3 regions of the Paenibacillus medicaginis genome follow, and region 3 is predicted to be linked to each of the others. Evidence: riboswitches for the same ligand, from Rfam matches in the RefSeq annotation. Region 3 holds a riboswitch; each other region holds the start of a gene.
What was found. Region 3 has a riboswitch for cyclic di-AMP ahead of ACE5LO_RS24770 (C40 family peptidase). Riboswitches for the same ligand answer to the same signal wherever they lie in the genome.
Positions count from the first base shown of each region.

Region 1: linked by a shared signal. The riboswitch ahead of ACE5LO_RS23595 (hypothetical protein) and the one ahead of ACE5LO_RS24770 (C40 family peptidase) in region 3 are both predicted to bind cyclic di-AMP.
Region 2: linked by a shared signal. The riboswitch ahead of ACE5LO_RS15280 (TrkH family potassium uptake protein) and the one ahead of ACE5LO_RS24770 (C40 family peptidase) in region 3 are both predicted to bind cyclic di-AMP.

Region 1 is NZ_JBHIRY010000034.1:23,780-31,187, forward strand. It holds gene ACE5LO_RS23580 (DEAD/DEAH box helicase family protein) at 1-280, opposite strand, end outside; gene ACE5LO_RS23585 (ABC transporter ATP-binding protein) at 395-2,218, opposite strand; gene ACE5LO_RS23590 (ABC transporter ATP-binding protein) at 2,199-3,422, opposite strand; gene ACE5LO_RS23595 (hypothetical protein) at 3,419-3,814, opposite strand; cyclic di-AMP (ydaO/yuaA leader) riboswitch at 3,948-4,142, opposite strand; gene ACE5LO_RS23600 (rhamnogalacturonan lyase) at 4,316-6,919, opposite strand; gene ACE5LO_RS23605 (fibronectin type III domain-containing protein) at 7,251-7,408, shown strand, end outside.
Region 2 is NZ_JBHIRY010000014.1:82,731-90,138, reverse strand. It holds gene uvrC (excinuclease ABC subunit UvrC) at 1-253, shown strand, start outside; gene ACE5LO_RS15285 (CPBP family intramembrane glutamic endopeptidase) at 222-1,916, opposite strand; cyclic di-AMP (ydaO/yuaA leader) riboswitch at 2,170-2,317, shown strand; gene ACE5LO_RS15280 (TrkH family potassium uptake protein) at 2,374-3,717, shown strand; gene ACE5LO_RS15275 (potassium channel family protein) at 3,736-4,401, shown strand; gene ACE5LO_RS15270 (hypothetical protein) at 4,451-4,696, shown strand; gene ACE5LO_RS15265 (LysR family transcriptional regulator) at 4,985-5,890, opposite strand; gene ACE5LO_RS15260 (succinate dehydrogenase cytochrome b558 subunit) at 6,166-6,834, shown strand; gene sdhA (succinate dehydrogenase flavoprotein subunit) at 6,906-7,408, shown strand, end outside.
Region 3 is NZ_JBHIRY010000039.1:29,449-36,856, forward strand. It holds gene ACE5LO_RS24745 (ABC transporter permease) at 1-577, opposite strand, end outside; gene ACE5LO_RS24750 (ABC transporter permease) at 580-1,395, opposite strand; gene ACE5LO_RS24755 (ABC transporter ATP-binding protein) at 1,364-2,377, opposite strand; gene ACE5LO_RS24760 (LLM class oxidoreductase) at 2,397-3,356, opposite strand; gene ACE5LO_RS24765 (hypothetical protein) at 3,403-4,746, opposite strand; cyclic di-AMP (ydaO/yuaA leader) riboswitch at 5,371-5,508, shown strand; gene ACE5LO_RS24770 (C40 family peptidase) at 5,515-5,991, shown strand; gene ACE5LO_RS24775 (GNAT family N-acetyltransferase) at 6,113-6,643, shown strand; gene ACE5LO_RS24780 (4a-hydroxytetrahydrobiopterin dehydratase) at 6,717-7,016, opposite strand; gene ACE5LO_RS24785 (hypothetical protein) at 7,128-7,408, opposite strand, start outside.

The DNA.
Region 1 (7,408 bases), on a different contig from region 3:
TCCCCTCAGACATCCACCAGCCTGCAGTCATCTGCAGTTCGTGCAGTTCAAGTCCTGTTACCCGTTTGACAGCTTCCTTCGCCGCCGCAAACACCCTGTATTTATGCTGATAGCTTCCGGCTCCCGCTCCTCTGCTTTGTCCGGTGAGATGCATTTGTTTCTTTAATTCACTATCTTTTACAAATCTGAGCTGCCGATGTAATGAAGTGATCTGGATCAGATGATGATCCATGGAATCCGGATGACTTCCGGCTGTCTGCCGCCTCCTCCGTTCACTCATCTCAATCATTCCTTTGGATGTAGTAATATCTTTTTTACATCCCAAAGTAACATACCGCTCTGAACGAATTCTGAACAAATCTTAGTGCCCATCCTCGCAGCCTTTTTGCATCCTTCAGGAAGCCTGCCCTTTAACCAGTCCCGCATAGAAACCGCCCCTCGCCACCAGCTCTTCGTGTGAGCCCTGTTCAAGCAGTCTGCCCTCCTTGAGCACCAGAATGCGGTCCGCCTGGCGAATGGTGTTCAGCCGATGGGCGATGACAAAGCTTGTGCGCCCCTTCATCAGCCTGTGCAGACCCTCTTGAATTTTAATCTCGGTGACCGTATCGATGCTGCTGGTCGCTTCGTCAAGGATCAGGATAGCCGGGTCTGCAAGCATCGCACGGGCAATCGCAAGCAACTGCTTCTGTCCCTGGCTGATGCCGCTGCCACCTGTTTCCAGCTTCTTCTCATAGCCGTCCGGCAAACGCATAATAAAGGAATGGGCATTGGCCAATCTGGCTGCCGCCTCCACTTCCTCATCCGTAGCATCCAGCCTGCCGTAGCGGATATTTTCGCGGATCGTTCCCGCAAACAGAAAGGTATCCTGCAGCACGAAAGCCATATGCGATCTGAGGTTCTCGCGCCGGATGGTTGTGATGTCCCTTCCGTCCATCGTTATGGTTCCGGAGACGGGATCGTAAAATCTGGACAGTAGCTGGATCAGCGTCGTTTTACCTGCGCCAGTCGGGCCGACCAGAGCGATCGTTTCTCCGGGGCGGGCCTCGAAGCTGATCCCATCCAGTGTTTTTCCGCCTTCCTCATATGAAAAGAAGACGTTGTGGAAGCGAACTTCACCCTCAAGCCGGTCAAGCGATACGGATGCGCTCTCATCCCTGGCCTCCTCATCCTCATCCAATACCTCAAAGACCCGCTCAGCTCCGGCAATGGCCGACAGCAGCGTGTTCCACTGGTTAGCCAAATCGTTCAGCGGACGCGTAAACTGGCGCGCATACTCCACAAAAATGATAATGACACCCACTGTAATGGAACCGTGAATGGCCAGAATGCCGCCGAAGCCCGCAACGATGGCAAAGCTCAGGTTATTCAGCCCATTCATCAGCTTGGGGATAAAGCCTGATATCGTCTGCGCCCAGAAGCCTGCCAGCCGGATGCTGTCATTGCGGGCGCTGAATTCACCGATCACCCGCTGCTCCTGGGAAAAAGCTTTAATGATACGCTGCCCGGACAGCGTCTCTTCAACAAAACCGTTCAGTTCTCCTAATCTCCGCTGTCTTTCCTTAAAGAGCGGTCCTGTCCTGCGTGTAATCCAGCGCATGCCAAGAGCCATCAGCGGTACGACCGTAAAAGTCAGCAGGGTCAGCACCGGGCTCAGCGACAGCATTACGGCCACCGTCCCCACCAGCGTCAGCACGCTGGAGAAAATCTGGATGGCCGAGCTGTTCAGCGTGGAGCTGACATTCTCAATGTCGTTTATCAGGCGGCTCATCAATTCTCCCTGTTGGCGTCTGCCGAAGAACGGGATCGGCAGCCTGTGCAGATGGGAAAACAAATCAAGGCGCATCCGGTACACCGTCTCCTGCGCTACCTCGATCATCCAGACATTTTGCAACCAAACAGTCAGCGAGTACAGGGCGTAAACCACAACCAATCCGGCCAGAAACCAGATCCATAACCGGCTTGGCCCCTCCTCCAGAAAATGATCTATGGCGACGCCTACGAGATAAGGTCCCAGCAGAGCGAGCCCCGAGCTGAGCAAGACCATCAGTAGAACAAGTGCCAATTTGAATTGGCGGCGGGCCAGGTAATACCATATCCGCTTTAACGTGCCGGACCAGTTCTTCGCTTTGGCGGCAGGCCTCCGCCCCCCACCTGCGGAAGGCTGCTGAGTCGCCGCGGGCCTAGGATACCGGAATGGCTCAGTGAATGCTTTGAGCATGCTGAAGGGCCTCCTCCCCGAACTGTGATTTATAAATATGCCGGTATAACTCTGAAGCGGATAACAGCTCTTCATGTGTTCCCTTGGCAATGAGTCGACCCTCATCCAGCAGCAGGACCAGGTCCGCAGACATCGTCGAGCTGATTTTCTGTGTAATCAGAAACGTTGTGCACGAGAGAGTCTCCAGTTCGGCCAGCAAAGCCGCTTCGGTCTTTACATCAAGCGCACTGGTGCTGTCGTCCAGAATCAAAATGGACGGCTTGCGTACCAGAGCACGGGCGATGGAGAGCCGCTGCTTCTGCCCGCCGGACAGATTGATTCCCCGCTGGCCAAGCAGGGTATCGTAACCATTCGGCAGGTTTGCGATCGTCTCATGAAGCTGGGCCTGCCGGGCTGCTTCGCGGATGTCGTCCAGCGTGGCATGCTCATCCCCCCAAGCAATATTTTCACAAACCGTACCTGAGAACAGCAGCACCTCCTGCGGCACGTAACCGATGGCATCCCGAATCTGCCGGATCGCGGTCAGATTTTCTTGAATGGAGCCATTAACGCTGTCCAGTCGACGCTGCACGCTGCGGAATAAAGCCGATGCTTTTTTCATTACAAGATACAGAAATACCAGCAGTACCGGGACGGTAACTGTTAAAAGCAGCCCAAGCTTGACGTTGACGATGAGCGACATGATTACACCGCCCAGCACCAGCAGCGGCACACGCGACATGAAGCGCAAGCTCATAAAAATCGTATCCTGGAGCTGCGAGACATCGCCTGTAAGGCGGGTGATAAGCGATGAGGCCGCGAACCTGCTGAACATAGCATAGGAAAAAGACTGCACCGTGACGTAAAGCTTACTCCGCAGATCATAAGCAAACCCCTGACTGGCATGCGACGCATAGAACGTGCCTATGATACCGGCAGCAAATGCGGCGGCTGCCCCTGTCATAAGAATGCCGCCCCACAGCCAAACAGCCTGCAGATTGCCCGCCAGGATGCCGTCATCGATAATTCTGAAAATGATCCACGGCTGAAGCAGTTCAACCGACAGCTCCACCAGCATCATAAAAATAGCGACAAATGAGGCGAGACGGTACTTTTTCAGAAATGTAAAAATGAATGCCATATACTCCTCCGATTCGGACGGCCCGCCGATCAGCCCTGGCTTCTGCGGCCTCCGCTGCTTAGTCTGCTCTCCGTCGCTTATCATTGGAGAATAAATCCGACTTCCCCTGTCTTGGTATAAATCACCCGGTTCGCCCCCATCCGCTGGTAAACGCCCCTCGGGTGCAACAGCTGCCGGGTAATGACGCAAATCTCCCGCTCTGTCCATGATCTGCAGATTTGCAGGTAGCGGCAGGTGAGGTTCAAACTGCTCTCAAATATGAAAATACGGCCCACCGTCATTTTGGGAATAACCCATTTGTCCGTCATGGACGTATCGATCCGAACAATTTGCTTCACCCCTTGCTTTTCAAATTGCTTTTCTTTTACAGCGCTGTTCGTCAGAACCGCAAAGGGCAGGTGGTGATGCTGCAGCAGCTTCACAAATTTCCGGCCATCGTTGTTAGGGGCAACAACGAGAATGGTCTCAGTTTGCATTCAGATCCTCCTCGATATTCGGGCAGCGCACATTCACCGATACAAAAAAAAGAAGCCAGGGCTCCAAGTAGCTTCCCGCGGCTTCTCCCAAGGTCCATTGCCGATAAAGCATGGACTGGATTTTAGTCGGTTTGCTGCCTCTCCCTGCACGCTTATGAGGTTAGCTGTCGGATTCGGGCGAGAGAGTCGCCCTACGCGGCCAAGACCTTGGAATCTCCTCCGCGATTCACCCCTGCGGCCATGCTGTTCCGTCTCTTCTGCCGGAATAAGCTGACCCCTTTGGTTCCCCCATTTTCCGCTCAGCGCGGAAATTCAGCGATAAAAGCAAAATCATTGCAAAGAAAATAATTAAATTACCGATTTGAATCATACACCCGGCCGACTGAAAGTGTAAAGACTTCTATTCCCGTTTCTAATAAAAATTTGCTGCAATCCAAAAAGGCAGGCAGAGCGTTTACCCGCCTGCCTGCTGAGACCTTCGTTTTTCAGCTGTTTTTCACATCATTTCTTCTCTGTTCCGATAAATAACTGCGCATACCGGGTGAGGCTCCAAGCGGCCCGTTGTGAAATCTGCTCCTCTTTTTTGTTTCCGTTGATCCGGGAAATGAACTTCTCCATCAAGCTTGCAGCCTTGCCCGTATTCCCTTGCTCCAGCTGCCTTTGCGCCTGCTTCAGAGTATTGTTCAGACGCGAAGCAAGATCGCCCCTCACTTCTTTGGCCGCACGAAACTGCACAAATGCAGATTGCAGGCCATTCAAGGCACCGGGGGCATGGAAGACAGGAACCGGCACATCCGCCCAATCCGTATCTGAAGCGAAATAGAAGCTGGTATATGACGGCTGGTTGTAGCTCGTATTTTGCCGCGCCACTCCCGTCCGGTACTGCGGATCATGCATAAGTGTGTACAGCTTGCGGTCCGTCACTTCTGTGCTCAGATAAATCCGGATGGCCGAGCTGTCCGCTGTACGGACAAGCATCTCTTCTCTCCAATCCCCGAAAATGTCCGCTACAAGCGAAGGCGTGCCCTTGGTATAGTTGTTCGTCAGCGTTCCGTCGGCTGTCAGCAGGACACCGCGTTTCCAGTCTTCAATGACCGGCGTGACGTCAATCGCTCCGTTCACAATTTGCGTCGTCATGTCTGCAGCCCATTTAATGTTCATATTGGTGCCTGGCATACTGCTGCTGAGCTGCTCCCCGGCCGCCGTCCACAGGCCAACCGCCCAGGTCTCCAGCCCCTTGTGCTCCGGATCGATATCTCCCACCATGCCGCGTCCCGTATCCTTGCCGGTGTATCCGCCATAGAGGACCTCGCCGGTGGCCGCATCACGCAGGGAATAGCCGTAAGGGGCATAGGTTCCGCCTTCATGAACCATGAAAATTTCCTGTCCCGGCCGGTCCGGGTCAATATCCGTAACATGCAGCGCGTCCCCGTGTCCCAGACGGGCTGTGGTTCCCGGCGCTGCGCTCTGCTCAGGCATCTCATCCATGGAGCTGTACAGCAGGCTGCCGTCGTGATCCAGGGTAGCCGAGCCATAGACGATTTCATCCCTGCCGTCCTGGTCGACATCCGCCACGCTCAAAGAATGCGCTCCCTGAGTTGTCAGCGTGCCAAGCTCCGGATCGGTGCCGTCTCTGCCGTGCGGGCTGTCATTGAACGGATTGCTCATGACCGTCCAGCCACTGTCCGCAAGCCATTGCTTTCGCAGATGCTCGCCATCCCACTGGTAGGCTGCAATGGTCGAGCGTGTGTAATAGCCCCGCGCCAATATAGCAGATGGCTGAACCCCGTCCAGATAAGCGACTCCTGCGAGAAAACGGTCAACCCGGTTGCCGGGTTCGATCCGCGCCATCGCGTAATCTCCCCACATCAGACCGTCATCATGCCGTTCCGGCTCATAACGCACGGTGTCCAGCTCTTTCCCTGTATCCCCTTCAAAGACCGATAAATATTCGGGCCCACTGACAATAAAGCCTTCAAAAGTGCGCAGATCGTTGCGGCCGCTGCGGGCAGGCGCGTATTCATCGATAAAATAGTCCGCAAGCTGCTCCGCATTCGCACGGGACAGCGGATAATCGTACCGCTTCCCGATGCCGAAGCATTCCTCCAGCGTTGCCGGCCAATGCCCGTTCAGGACCTCTTCATGCCGATGCCAGTTCATGAACATGTCCACAAGATGCTCGTAGTAATCCCCGCTGCTCATCCGGTAATCATCCTTATGGCTGTAGCCTGCCCGGATGTCTTCACGCGGCATGGTAATATACCGCTCCCTCGCAGGCCTTCCTTTTTTGTCGTAGGTGATGACTTTAGTGCCGGGCGCTGTTTTAAACATAAGCTCCGCCCGTCCGTCCCCATCAAAATCATAAACCAGCATCTGCGTGTAGTGCGCGCCGGAACGAATATTGACTCCGAGATCGATTCTGTATTTTAAAGTTCCATCCAGTTCATAGGCATCAATGTAGGTATTTCCGGTGTAGCCTTTTTGCGACACATCCTTGGAATTGGAGGGGTCCCATTTGACGAAAAACTCATACTGCCCGTCTCCGTCAGTATCGCCCACACTCATGTCATTGGCCGAATAGGTGTAGGTCTCTCCGGCAGGAGTAACCCCGTCAGCCGGCTTTTGCAGCGGCAGGTCATAGAATGCATCATTCCAGGGGTGAACCTCGGCACTTTTTTCCAGCTCCAGTCCATACACGCTGGCTGCAGCACCCCGCTCTTTCTCATCGCCATATACTACCGCCGCCACCGAATACAAGGACTGGGAAGTGCCTTCCGTATCCAGATAATTGGTGCTATCCGTCACGGTCGCAATCTTGACTCCATCCCGGTACACGTTGAAATTGGCCCCGGTCAAGCCGGATGCCGAATAACCCGTCACTTCATCAGCCAGCAGGCGCCAGCTCAGAAATTGCCCGCCTTCCGCAGAAGCCGCCACCAGACCTCTGTCCAGATGTTCCAGCTGTACCCCGCTCCTATGGTTCGACAGTGCTTCTCTTTCCGCATATACGGTCGTCCCTCCTCCGGGCATTCCTGCGGTCAGCAGCGAAGCCCCTAATAGCGTGATTGCCCATTTTCCAGCGTATTTGCCTGTAAATTTGCCCATTCTCATTTCCCCTTCCGGTGTTCAAGTTGAAATGATTGCGCTTCCAAAATAATTCCTCTCTATTATAGTTTTGCCTGGGCAGAGCGCACGTTTAAATATCAGAGGTTTTTCACTACTAATCCGTAGAATTATATTTTCCTAGTTCTTTAATCACAAACAATAGATTATCATGTAAACATTACCTTCATTTTTGGATATAAAAACCTATAAAAATGAATCTATTTTCGCTTTTATCACTAAAAATAGTTCTTTAGACGGAGTTCTTTAGTAGTTGATTTGATATTATAATTTCCATTGTAAAATTTGGAGATTGATAAGGAGGAAGGAAATTTTGAAGAGTAGAAAGATAGGTTTCACCTTTTTGTTGCTGGCATTGTTATGGGTTATCCTACCTAACGCGTCAACGAAAGCAGCCAGCCAATATACGGGAGGTCTCCTGGACAATGTGGAGTTGAAGGTTGGCACCTCGGTGAACAATAGCACGGGTAC
Region 2 (7,408 bases), on a different contig from region 3:
GCTACAGCGCATCCAGGAAGAGGTTCACCGCTTCGCCATTACGTTTCACAGGGAGCAGCGCGGCAAGTCCATGGTGACCTCCAGACTGGATTCAATTCCGGGCATTGGGGAAAAACGGCGCAAGCTGCTGCTTAAGCATTTCGGCTCCATTAAAAAAATAAGAGAGGCCAGTGTTGAAGATTTCCGGCCTCTCTCGATCGGCGACAAGCTCGCCACACAAATTATAGCTGCCCTTCAGGATGAGGAGTCGTAATAAACGGCTTCTCTTTTTTAGTGGGATTGAAGAGATACACCACATAGCCGACTACAGCGGGCAGCACCATCCCGATAGCTCCTACGGTGATGTTGACGACATCTCCCATCGACATCAGGCTGATGCCCATCAGAATGCTGTCAAATATGACATGACTGAACATGGCGGTAATGAAGCCGTATCTAAGGAAAATAAAGCTGAACAGCAGCCCGAGGAACAGCAGCTCGATCGGACGGGTGATGACAGGATAAATCGGGTACAGGGTATGTCCGAACGCCCAGATCAGTGAGCTGAGGGCGCTGGCGGCCAGCGTGCTGCGCACGATCTTTCTCAGCATCGGGATGCCGAACAGCCTGTAAAGCGCTTCTTCTCCGATTCCCGCCATCCAGGCCATGATCGGCAGCAGCCAGGCGTAGGTCATGTTATACGGCGACTGCGTTTCATCGATGGTGGACCAGCTGCCGATCAGCAGGTTGAGAATGACAAAGATGACGGACTGAACCCCAAGCAGGATGAAAGCCCACACATATCCGGCGCCCATGCTGCGCAGCACATACACTCCGTATCCAGGCTCCTTTGCACGCGGCCACGGGTTGAGTCCAGCTGTTTTCCAAAGCCCGTTGCCTCCTACAAAGGAGAAGTAAATGATAACTCCCATCATCAGATTAAAGATGATTTGCAGACCGATGCCGAAGATCAGGACGTCGCTGTTGGCGGATTGGGCTTGCAAATAAGGCATCATGTTGAGCAGAGTCAGCACCGAAATGGCAAAATAAACGAAGCTCAGAATAATACCGCGGGTAAACGAGGTATGACGCCGGGTCAAGCTGCTGTACACCACGGCAAGCACACCGAGCACGAAGGAAAACAGCATGTAGCCGATATAGTACAAAAGGTTGGCAAGTTTCGTCTGTTGATCGACATATTCCGTATGGGAAGAAGGAACGGCAAAGGAGGACTCCAGAGAGCGGACACCCCCGTTTTCAAACGTCAGTCTGACCTGAAGCATAGCATCCCCGATCTTGCTTCCTTCGTCCGAATAGGTAAGTCCAGGCTCACTTTCCCTGGTCTCAACGGTTAGATTTTCCGTGTTATACCCCATTTGCTTCAGTAAAGGGGCAGCCAAAGCCTTTTTATCTGCAAGCGGCATACCTTCTTCGTACGCCCGCAGCAGTCCGCTCCGGGTTTCACCGTCAGGAAGAGCTTCGGTGTTGTTATAAAATCCGTCTCCGTTTTGAATAATAAAACCGACAGGCTTCCCCGTCTGCAGACCGACATCAACCATGACGGTGTGGTCCTGCGCCGGGTCGGGAAGGCTGACCCGGTAAAATTCGTAAGGATACTTCCCGCCCCACTTCCGATTGTATTCAGGGATAAGCTGCTCTTTGGAAAGATACCCGTACAGTTCGGCGTGTGCTTCATAGGCGGGAGCGGGCATTTCCCCTGCCGACTCTTTAAAACCCAAAACGGACTTGGCAAAGCCTTCTGCGCGCTCAACAGCCTTCTGTTTGCTGATTGCCTCCCCTGGCTGATTCTGGCTTAAGGATGCGAGAACCGGCAGCAGTACCTGCAGCAGCAGAAACACGGCGAGGCCGATGATGCCCAGGGTGCTCAGCTTCTTGAAATCAGCGGTTAATTTAACCGGTTTTCCGATGGGATTCATCTAATACCTCCTTCATATGGACCATTTTAACATCTTTCCGTGAGAAGTTCCTTTCCTTTGCAGGAAGGGGATGAATGGACCGTCATCGCTTCATGAGCGTGTGTAAATGCGATGAAAAAGATGAAAGAATACAATAATGTAGGATTCATGAGAGCTGGAACGCTTCTTTTGCTCTGAATTGGCGTTATTTGAGCCTTTTTCATGAAAAGCATCTTTTGTGATGTACAAGGAGAAGGTTTATAATTTGTTTGCAATTGCATACAAGCCGAATTTCGTTATGAATACGGGGGAACCATTTAATTGGGGTGAATTTCGCACCTGGTCATGGGCCGGGTCTGAATAGGGCGATTTCTGCGGCCCGAATCCGTCAGCTAACCTCGTAGGCTGCAGGCAGGAACCTGGTCAGGCACTTGGTTTTCCGGTGTCTTTTTTTAATGACTTTTTCTAGAGGTGTATAATGATAATTCCCAAATTGAAATGGCTGCGCCTTTCCCCTCCGCGCATTCTCGTGAGCGGTTTTGCCCTTATTATTTTGCTCGGTGCAGGACTGCTTATGCTGCCAATCTCCAATACGTCGGGGGTGCCACTGCCTTTTATTGACGCCTTGTTCACCGCAACGTCGGCTACTTGTGTGACCGGTCTGGTCGTTGTGGATACAGGCACGCATTTCACGGTGTTCGGTCAGGTCGTCCTCGCGCTGTTAATTCAGATCGGAGGCCTTGGCTTCATGACAATGGCTACCTTGCTGGCTCTTGTGTTCAAACGCAGAATTTCGCTGAAGGAGCGGCTGATTCTTCAAGAAGCGATGAATCAGACCTCCATGGAGGGCATTGTCGCCCTGATCCGCAAGGTGCTGTTGTACTCGCTGACCATAGAAGCAGTGTGTGCCGTGGTGTTCGCGGTCCGCTGGTCCTTTGACATGCCTGTAGGCAGAGCTATTTATTTCGGGGTGTGGCATGCCATTTCGATGTTCAACAATGCGGGTTTTGATCTGTTTGGCGAATTCCGCAGCTTGACGTTATACGTCAACGATCCGGTTATCAACTTTACAGCCATGTTTTTGATCGTTACCGGCGGTATCGGGTTTGTCGTCATGTCGGATTTGGTGGAATACCGCAAGAGAAAGAAGCTTTCCCTGCACACCAAGGTTGTGCTTACAGCGACAGCGGTGCTTATTGTTACAGGTGCGCTGGTCATCTTTGTTTTTGAATTCACGAATCCGAAGACGCTGGGCAGCCTTCCCTGGTCAGGCAAAATCCTGGGATCGCTGTTCCAGTCGGTTACGCCGCGTACGGCGGGCGCCAATACGCTGGATATTGCGGGACTCCGTCAGGCCACGCAGTTTTTCATTATTATATTGATGTTTATCGGTGCGTCTCCAGGCTCAACGGGGGGCGGCATCAAAACGACAACCTTTACGATCATGGCTGGAGCTGTTGTGTCCATGATTCGCGGAAGGGAAGATATCGTGATTTACCGTTACCGTCTGGCTCAGGATCGTATTTTGAAAGCACTCACGATTACACTGCTCGCCCTTTTTCTCGTGATAGCTGTTACGATGATCTTGACGACTACAGAGGATCGTCATTTTCTGATGATTCTGTTCGAAACGACCTCTGCATTCGGAACAGTCGGGCTTTCCATGGGGCTGACGCCGGATTTATCGGTGATCGGCAAAATATTGATCAGTTTCACGATGTTTGCGGGCAGACTCGGACCGATCACGCTTGCTTATGCTTTGGGCAAAAAGCAGAGCAAGGAGCTTTATCGCCACCCGGAAGGCAAAATGATTATAGGATAAGGGAGTTACAGATCAGCAATGAAAATTCAGCAGTTCGTGGTTATCGGTTTGGGACGTTTTGGCTCCAGCCTGGCAATGCAGCTTATGGAAATGGGATATGAGGTGCTTGGCATCGACAGGGATGAAGATGTCGTGGAAGAAATGAGTGAGTATCTGACCCATGTGGTGACCGGCGATGCCACCGATGAACAGTTGCTCCGCTCCATCGGAGTCCGCAATATGGATTGCGGCATCGTGGCGATCGGAGATGATATTCAGATGAGCATTCTCGCTACTATTCTATTGAAGGAACTGGGCATCAAGACCGTGGTGGCCAAAGCGATCTCCAAGCTGCACGGAAGGGCGCTGGAAAAGCTGGGGGTGGACCGTATCGTGTATCCGGAACGGGATATGGGCATACGGGTCGCCCACCAGCTGGTCACCCCCAATCTGCTTGATTATCTGCAGCTTTCCAAGGACTACACCATTGCGGAACTGAATGTGCCGGCATGCCTGAACGGCAAAACGCTGTCTGAGCTGAATACACGGACCCGTTTCGGCTGCAGCATCGTGGCCATTCACACCAGCAACGGGGTGCTGATTGCGCCTACAGCAATGGATAAGGTTCACTGCGATGACATCATGGTCATCATCGGCACGAACAATAATATCGGACGTTTCGAGGAAGAGGTCGTGAACCAGTAATCATTCTGTCTATTCTATACGTATTCATTAAAAAATAAGTGGGGATAACTTGGACAATAACATCGGTAAACGAGGCCGGTTGGAGGAAGAAGTATTTTCCTACCGCAGCACGAAGGACCAAAAAGTGATTCTGTACTGGCAAGGCAGACAAGTGATGATTTTGCAAGGAAAAGACAGTGAAAAGTTCCTGCAGCGAATCGCTACTGCCAACGACAGCAAAGAAGAGCAGTTGATTATGGCCAAGGTAACAGGCAATTTCAAGCGAGGGAATGAAAAACAGGCAAAGCGCCGATAGGCTAGGGTAAGAAGTTGACAGTACCCATAACAAGCTCCCTAAAAGCAACGACTTTGCTCGGATTGCGGATGAAGAATTAGAAATAGGAAACAAGGTCAAGGACAAAGGGAGTCTTCCCTGTCCTTGACCTTTCTTCTTACTTTTCTTGTAAGAGGGGTATGCACGATACCAGCGGAGAAGACGAAGCAATTCCGGAAAAGCGAAGCGGTCGCCTTTGGCCCGAAGGGTCAACAGCGATTGTAGGAATGCTTCGTTTTCGGAGCGTCTCGGAGCCGTACACCTTTTACCTCACACCATCCGGTACCCGGCAAAGGAGGCGCGGGTTTCCCCGATCCATTGTCTGGCCGTCGGACCGTGCTCGGCGGTCTCGGAATAGATGAGGCAGGTTGTGCGCCGGGTCTCCTTCAGCTCCGGAATATAGAGCGCCACCAGGCCGTTATCCCGCAACAGCTCGGGACGCAGATAAGACTTCGGCAGCAGCGCGGCGGCCTTGCAGGTCGGCAGCAGCCGGACGATCGCCTCGAAGGAGTCGATTTCCATACGGATATCGGGCATAATTCCGCTTAACTGGAACAATTCGTCGGTCAACCGCCTGTACCAGGTGCCTTTGGAGAAGGTGATCATCGGCAGGCTCTGCAGATTGGCCATCCCGATCATGCCGCTTTGTGCAGTCAACGGATGGCCGGCCGGAACGACCAGTTCCAGATGGTCGTCAAACAGGGGGATACAGCTCAGGCCCGGTTCTTCAATGGCAGAGCCAACAATGCCCGCATCAGCCTTCTTGTCCCGCACAAAACCGACGATCTCATGTGTCTTGCCTGTCAGCAGCTTGAGCTCGGTGTGCGGATGTTTGTTCATGAAGGCCTCCACCAGCGTGGGCAGGGTTGTTTGAATCGTTGTAAGGCTCGCCCCGAGTGTCAGCTCGGTCCCGCCTTCGTTTTTATACTGTGACAGCTTTTGCAGGAAGCGGATTTGCCGCTGCCGCTGCTCCAGGGCAAAGGTGTATACGAACCGGCCGGGAGAAGTGAGCTCCAGGCGTTTTCCGCGGCGGTTGAACAGCTTGACTCCCAGTTCCTCTTCCAGCTTGGCGATTTTACGGGACAAGGCAGGCTGTGACAAATTTAACAGCTTTGAGGCTTTATTCAGGCTGGACTGCTCAACTACGACGGCATAGGCGTTCATTTCTTCAAACATGAAATAGGGTTCCTTTCTGCTGAATTTTCGGCGTTATGGCCGGATCAGAAGGGTGCTAACGGGCTTTCATGTGACATATGCATAAAAGGTATAACATTTAATAAATATATTGCAATTCCATTATAAGATAAAAAGGAGTAACATGTAAGCGACACAAGTTGTTCAAATTTGGATGTGTAAATGTATGGAACACTTTGTCGCATCCTCCCGTCCGGGAGCTGTTGTTATGAATATATCATATGAAAACGCTGTTATTGGAAAGGGGTACACAACGTATGAAAGGGTATTATTCCCGCAAGATTCACTCGCTGCTCGGTGTCATTCCGCTCGGTCTGTTTTTCGTTGAGCATTTGATCACCAACTTTTCGGCTGTGGAGGGCGGCAAGGAAGGCTTTAACCGGAGCGTGGCATTCCTGAACGGCCTGCCGCTCGTATTAGTGCTGGAGATCTTCCTCATTTATCTGCCGTTGCTGTTTCACGGTATTTATGGTTTGTATATTGCGTATCAGGCCAGGCCGAACGTCAATAATTACGGATACGAGCGGAACTGGAGGTATCTCCTGCAGCGCATTACGGGAATCATCGCTTTTGTATTTATCATCTGGCACGTGTACGATACACGCTTTCAGGTTGCGCTCGGCAATGTAACGCATGCAGAGCTTGGCGGATTGATGCACAATATAGTGACCAATCCACTGTTCTTTGTTCTTTACCTGATCAGTGTCGTAGCTGTATCCTTCCATTTTGCCAACGGCCTCTGGTCCTTTTTCGTAAGCTGGGGCATTACGGTTGGGCCGCGTGCGCAGCGTGTGTCCTCCTATATTTGCATGAGCATTTTTGCCATCATGTCGATTATGTTTATTGCAACACTCTTCGCATTCCGCGGGGCTGAATTCCAGGAGGCAACGGCACTTACGCAATGGATTGGGGCCTTGAAAGTTTAAGTTCCGTTTCCGGGGGACCAAAGCGCCCCGAGTCTTATACCCATGCATTATTCAAGAAGGAGTGAGCATTCATGGCAGCAATCAATATCATTATCGTGGGCGGCGGCCTGGCCGGGCTGATGGCGACCATCAAAGCGGCTGAGGCAGGGGTTCACGTAGATCTGTTTTCATTGGTTCCGGTAAAACGTTCGCACTCCGTTTGCGCGCAGGGCGGCATCAATGGAGCGGTAAATACGAAAGGGGAGGGCGACTCCCCTTGGATCCATTTTGACGATACGGTATACGGCGGAGACTTCCTTGCCAATCAGCCGCCGGTAAAAGCAATGTGCGAAGCCGCACCCGGTATCATTCACCTGATGGACCGCATGGGCGTAATGTTCAACCGCACGCCCGAGGGTCTGCTGGATTTCCGCCGCTTCGGGGGTACACAGCATCACCGTACGGCGTTTGCGGGCGCGACGACTGGACAGCAGTTGCTGTACGCCCTGGACGAGCAAGTCCGCCGCTGGGAATCGGCTGGTCTGGTTACAAAGTATGAGAACGCCGAGTTTCTGCAGGCTGTCGTTGATGACGA
Region 3 (7,408 bases):
GATAAGTCAAATAATTAGCATTTAATATCCAACCAAATCTGGTTAAAGCCGAAGTATTAATTAATCGAAAGCTTAAAGATGACCACAAAAGCAATAAACCAGCCTGAATAAAAGCAGCTCCTATTAATCCTTGAATCAATAAAAAGATTTTATATGCGGACCAACTGATATTCAGATAATGGTCACACCAAAAAAACAAAATAATACCACTAACTGTTTGGGCAATCGATGTAAGCTCTAATCGTCCACTCATCACTTGAAGCATTGGATTGTGAGGCCGAACGAGTATAACATCAAACTCGCCATTATGGATCATTCCGGAAAAGTCCCGAAAACCTGCAAAAAAAGTAATCATGATCCCATAGGATAGAATAAAAAACATATAAATAAAGCTTACTTCATAAATATCCCAACCTCTTATATTTTCATAATGGTTTAAAGTGATCCAAATTGCTATTAATTGTACAGAATAATGAAATATAACAGTAAAAATCGTTAAAAAATAATTAAATCTATATTGCTGATTTCCCTTAATCTGAACTATCATGGATCTTATATACAGCTTGATAGCATACATACTTATCCTCCATTAATAGAGATCCTTCTCGTGGCTCTAAACCACAAATATCTCCCTATACTTGAAGTGACTATTATCCAAATTATCTGGACTAAAAAAGCGTTAATAATCTCTTCATTTGTTATTTTATTCAAATAAATATTGATAGGCATAAACACAATTCCGGAAAACGGCAAATATTTCACTACCGATAATACAGAGTCTGGAAAAAACCATAAGGGAACTATTGCTCCTGACAATAATCGAATAGTTTGATCCTTAAAAACACTAAGACTAAATAACTTAGTAATCCAAAATGCCATAATAGCTGTAATAAAATTGATATTAAAAATGAGTAAGAACGAAAACAGCAAGCTTACTAAAAATAATGAAAATTGAGTTATATTAATAGGCGTTTTCATGTCAAACACTATAATCATTAATAAATAAATAGGAAGTATTTTTATAATCAGGTTATTAAAGTAACTCCCTACCTCTTGCGAGAAATGATAAAATTTTATATTTATAGGCTTTGTGAGCTCACTCGCTATTTCTCCATTCAATATTCTGTTTTGTATCTCCCAAACAAACCCCATATCTATTCGGGCAACAATTCTGGCCAACCCCATATAAGTAATAAGCTCAGATTTACTTACTATACTGTTTTCAGGATTATCCATAAAAATGACACTCCAAAGTGAAACACTCAAATAGATAAATACAATATCAATAAAAAAATCAATAAAATAATTGGCTCGAAATACCATGGAGTTTAGAAATGATTGACGAGCAATATAATAAAACGTCTTAACGGGATGCAAAAATTTTATCATTGCCATTCAACTCCCTGCCCTCATACACCTGTCTAATTAAAAATTCAATTTTGGGCTCTTCCAAGTGGCAATCAACTACAGGATATTTTTGAGACATGTTCTGAACAATTTGTGTAGCCGATATTTTTTCTTTCTGGAACAAGATTTTCACTTTGTTTTCTTCAATAGATAAAACATCTCCATAATCGATATCGATATTCGCTATAGGCTCCTCGAATTGGACCGTTATAATCCTTTCATTCCCATATGCATCGATGAAAGATTTCATCTTCCCATCAAAAATAATTACTCCGTCATTTATCATTAGCAATCGATCGCAAACCTGTTCAATATCATCCATATCATGAGTAGTCAGTATGATTGTCGTTTCCTTTTCCTTGTTGATCTCTCTAAGAAACTTTCTCACCTGCTCCTTTGCTACAACATCAAGACCAATCGTTGGCTCATCTAAAAAAACGATAGATGGACTATGTAAAAAAGCCGCCGCTATCTCTGCACGCATTCTTTGTCCCAAACTTAACTGTCTGACGGGAGTGGAATAAAATTCATCAAGCTTCAACAGTTCTACCATTTTATCTCGATTTTCTCTAAACACCTTGTCAGGTACCCGATAAATGTATTTGAATAATTCCAGTGATTCTCTTATAGCCAAGTCCCACCATAACTGTGTTCTCTGCCCAAAAACAACACCTATGTTAACTGCATTTTTCTTTCTTTCTTTATAAGGTTCCAGTCCGTTCACGATGATTTTCCCACTCGAAGGGGTCAAAATACCGGTCAGCATTTTAATTGTAGTAGATTTGCCTGACCCATTTGGGCCTATATAACCAACCGTCTCCCCTTTTTTCACGCAAAAATTAATATGTTTAACTGCTTCTTTTTCGTTCCATATTGGCTTAATAAGGTCTTTAATACCACCTATTAATCCCTCTCTTTGTTGTTTCACCGAGTATTTCTTATATAAATGATCGACTTGTATAATATCCATATTTCCTCCAGGTCCAATATTAAATTCTCTTAAATACCTGCTCTCTATGTCTAAATTCTTCTCTTGAAAATGGTGTATTCAGGATAAGCGACCTGACCCCATGCCTCTTATACTCTTTCAAATAATCAGCCACTTGATTGTAGCTCCCAACCAGATAAGGATAAATATTTTTACCATTTTTAAATACCCCTAACCAATACACATCATCGTAAACTTCCTGCTCCAATGCTAAGTCGGCTAAGCCTCTCACTGCATTCATTTTAGAATTCCGTTTAAGCAATAATTGAATGTCATTTTCTCTTGAGTGCGGAAATGTTTCTTTAGCAACCCTCCAGGCCTCATCACTCGTAGGTCTGGCAATAATGCCAAAACAAACACCAAAGTCACAATTCTCTATTGGGCTGAACGTTTTTTTAAACGAATGGATTGGCCCAGGCACTGTTAAAAAACCATCTGCTCCGCTCTTTGCCGTCTCGAATGCATTTTTTGAAGTTCCAGACATAAAAAAATCAATTGGATAATTGTTCTCGTTGGAAAAGCATACTTTTTGATTATATAAACCATGATCGTAATCACTTATTGAAATTGACAAAACTCTTCTCGTTTCCTCCATGAACTTTATGAGCCACTCATAGCGATCATTTTTATGACTTGCTTCCATACTACCCTTCAGTCTTTTCGAGGTACCGTCAATTAAATTCAGTGAGATTTCCCGATTGTACAAATACATAGAACTTTTTAAGATATTAACCAGTGTATCGACTGGTAATGAATCCGGTTGCACAGCAACAAGAGGCCTAATTTTTTTCGTTTTATCAAGAATTAGACTACTTATTAACCAAGGATTCACATTACTCGTAGAGTAAGTAATAAGAATACCTTTGTAATCATATTTTTCAGAAAGCTGTGATAGCTCAATGATATGATCATAATAATTATCAATTCCGGCTGCATGGGGTGTTTGTGAATAGATATTCATTACTCATTAATCTCCTTCAATTTTTTACTCCTACATACGAAACTTCTCATTTATTTCTATGATGATTGATAATTTTCAATATTATCTCTTGCGATATCTCGGAGTTAATTTTTGCTTTATTTGCATAATATTGATTTAATAGACTATTTGCTTGTGCGGCCTCCATTTTCCTATATGCATATTTAGAACTCAACTCTTCCATTAAATATTTTTGAAGATCAGCCTGGAAACTATGCCTTTCGGCTAATTCTAAGCTGTTATAGATCCCCTTACCACGTTGCAACATAACAGCGCTTTTATTCCCATAGCCAAACATGCCTGCCCCACCCGAATCTCCAAACAATCTAACCGAAATATTGATATCTAGAGCGTCGCTTCTTGAACAATCAGAAGGTATTAATAAACTAATAGAAAAAGTATAGGCTAGTCCATTTAATATATTATGAAAAATTAACATATCAAGATGATGCTTCCTTTTAAACAACCTGTCTGATGGCGATCTCAGTTTTACAATCGCTTCTTCCAGACCTTGAAGACTCCTTTCTGATAACCAACTTATTTCCGATAAATTTTCCAAAGCATCCTTCTTGTTCAAAATATCATGACGCTTAAATTTTTCTGCTGGTGAAGCCTCACCTGTAATTGCCCGGTATAATTCATTATAGGAACGCTCAATAAGTGCATTTAATTTCACTATGTACTTTCGCAGACCTTCTCTGTTCAAGGCAGCGCTTTCATTAATGATTTTTACATTTAACCCTATCGGTAAACCGTTTTCAATCATTTGTTCAGGATTGGGTTCCTTAACCTGAGCAACAACATCCGTTGTTTCCAATAAATTCTGGTGAATATCAAATAAAAGGCTCGCTCCTAAGAAACTAAAAGGATCCACCAACCTCCTTCTTAAATACCTATCTTCTATCTCGCCATAAGTGGTCGAATTCGTTTCGATTTGATCTATATGTTGGTTATTTACTATATAAAGGTGGGTATGAAATCTTTTTACAGGCTGCAAACCGTCACGATCTTGTGTCCATGGATCGTAATTAAATACGATTCTTGCCGCTGTACCATCTAGATTATATTTCTCAATAATCTCTTTTTTGTTAATAAAAGTAATGAATAACGATAGAAGTTCAACATACAGAACATTTTCCTCTGCTGATAGTTGATTTATCGTCCTCTTCTCTCTCTTGCTAGTTTCAATAACCATAACTTCCAGCAAGCTATGAGCGAGTTTTTTATCCATAACCGCCAACTCTCCGCCATTCTTCGTTAAAAAAATCAACGGCGTAACAACATGCGCTTCAGGAACGGTAGGAACAGTTATATCTACTGCTACTCTCATTTTCGAGAGATTCTTAGGTGAAAGAAAAATATCTTCTGCCACTCAAACACTCCATTCAAAGAATTATACAAATAATTACAATGAATAGAGTATAGCCTATAGGAAAATTTTGTGCAACTATGGAATGTAATTTTAAATCACAGAATCCTTGCAAGGTTCAAAGTAAAAAATGTATGTTCTGCAAATAGTACACTGAACATCAGCTCTAACCAAGTCAGCCAAAAAAAAGAAAGTATCTCTGAAACAACAGGTAAACACATCATGATGGAGCGCCACATTCTTTGAAAGAATTGTGCCCCTTATTCCGTTACCGTTGCACCTACTGTCCCGGTAGTTTCTGTTATCTGTGCTGCTGCCCAGCAAGTCTGCCACCGCCTTGGTCCATGGGCGGTTCCTCTGGTCGTTTCACCCAATTGTTCAGCCTGGATCACACTGCCTGAGATGTCAAACTAGACAACCTGTGATCCTCCGTTATATCCCACATTGACATTGGTTTTACAAACCAACATATAGGCGTTTTTCTTATATTTTTTCGTATGAAACATTTGCCAAACTATGCTTCCTTTGTTACAATAGTCCCTGTGAACTGATAGTAACAACTTTGTAATTATTGCTGTAACCTTTTTAGACAACCTGTTCATGAACGATCATATGCTTCAAGGTGCATATCTAGTAAAGCCGAATTCCCGGCACCGGGAAGCGGGGGAACCAGTTTTGGGTGAATTGATCTCGCATCAGAGGGATCATAGGGGAGCCTTCTACCGAACCCTTAAGCTAACTTCGCAGGCGTTGGAAGGGGTTTGTATTTTTTTGAAAAAGAAGCTAGCTATCGCAGCCATGAGTGCAGCAATCGCCTTCGTGAGCCTTTCATTCGGCGCAGGGAGCGTATATGCGGACTCCAAAATGGACCTGGTCATCCAGGATGCCAAAGGCACCTCTTATAGAGCAGGCGGCACCACGCTGAGCGGATTTGACTGTTCCGGATTTACGAGCTATGTGTTTGACCAGCTTGGGCTTGATCTTCCCCGCCAATCCTCCACCCAGTTCGAAGCGGGAACCGCTGTTTCGCGGGATGAAATGAGACCTGGAGACCTGGTATTCTTCAACACGAATGGAAGAGGAGTTTCTCATGTAGGAATTTATGTAGGTGACGGCAGATTTGCCCACTCCTCCTCATCACGTGGTGTCACCGTCAGTTCGTTGGGCGAAAGCTACTACGCTGATCGATACCTTGGTGCCAAACGTGTCATGAGTACATCTACTTACGAATCTGTTGCCCTTGATTAGAAATTTTTTACATCATAACTTCAGAAGCTTCGATTCCCGCCGGAATTGAGGCTTTTTTTGTTGCCAAACAGGCTTAACCAAAGTACCCTTTTTAAGAAGGGATATGTAAGGGGGGAAAAATATGTCCACCGGATCAACAAGCTATCAGATCGTTCCGATGAGTGAAGAGCAGGCAACTGCCATAAGTGAGTGGAAATATGAACCGCCCTATGACATTTATGGCTGGCTGCCTTGGGAGCAGATGAAGGCTCTCGACATCGAATTTGCCAACCCGGAGCTGCGAAGCTCCCAATATGTCGCTGTATTGGATGAGTCAGGCGGCCTATGCGGGTTTGCCCAATATTTTCCTATGGAAGAGGTGACCCGTCTCGGGCTCGGAATGCGGCCGGAATTATGCGGTCATGGACACGGTGCGGAGTTTGTCCGGGCTATCGCTGAGGAAGCCAGGCGCCGGGCGCCGCAAAATGAGATCGACCTCGAAGTTCTTGTCTGGAACAAACGGGCCATCAGGGCCTACCGTTCTGCAGGCTTTCGCATTACCGATGCCTATGAGCGGCAAACTCCGGACGGGATGAAGCCTTTTTATTGTATGGTCTACAATAGCGGAAAAGACGCAGACCCTATATCAAACGCCCTGGATTCAGAGTCTTAGCTCTACCCAGGGCGTTGGCCATTTGATCGCTTATTGCGGTCCGTTGAGTTGCCGCTGCAAGGTTAATCCAGGATTAATCCTCCGAACGCATGTGTTCGAATGCTTCATTGTACTGCTGTGCTTCTTTTATATCTACTGCTGTAATCCCGCCTTCATCCCACGAGGTGAGGCGCAGCGTGACCGTCTTGTAATCAATGGTAATAAACGGATGGTGATTGAATGCTTCCGAAATACCGGCTACCTCATCCACGAATGCGATTCCTCTCATAAAGCTGGAAAAGACGTATTTCCGAACAATCCAGCGTCCCTCCTCAAGCTCCCAGCCCTCTAATCTCTCCAGATGAGCCTCTATTTCTTCTAATGTAAAAGGCATAGTATTCCTGCTCCTCTCCGTGATACGGAAGCCGTTCCTGATGTTATTGGGGCCAGCCCTTATGACCGTGTTCATATTACCATGGCTCCGGTGAGAAATCCAATGGCTATGTTATACGAGGGATACGAAGGTCAGCTCCTCTTCACCGATCAGAATGTCGATCCGGTAACGGTTTCGGTCATGAATGATGACACCGCTCCCGACCGTAATCACAGACTCTTCTCCAAGCGCGTAAAAGAGATCCTCGGCCAGAGCTTCCTGAACCTCAGCTCGTTCCGCACTCTCCAGACGCTCCCATTCCTCCTCTTCCATTTCAAAAAAAAGGTAACTATCCGGAATACGACCTACTGCGTCTGTCAACTCCTTCAGAATAAGTTCATATTCTCTTCCAT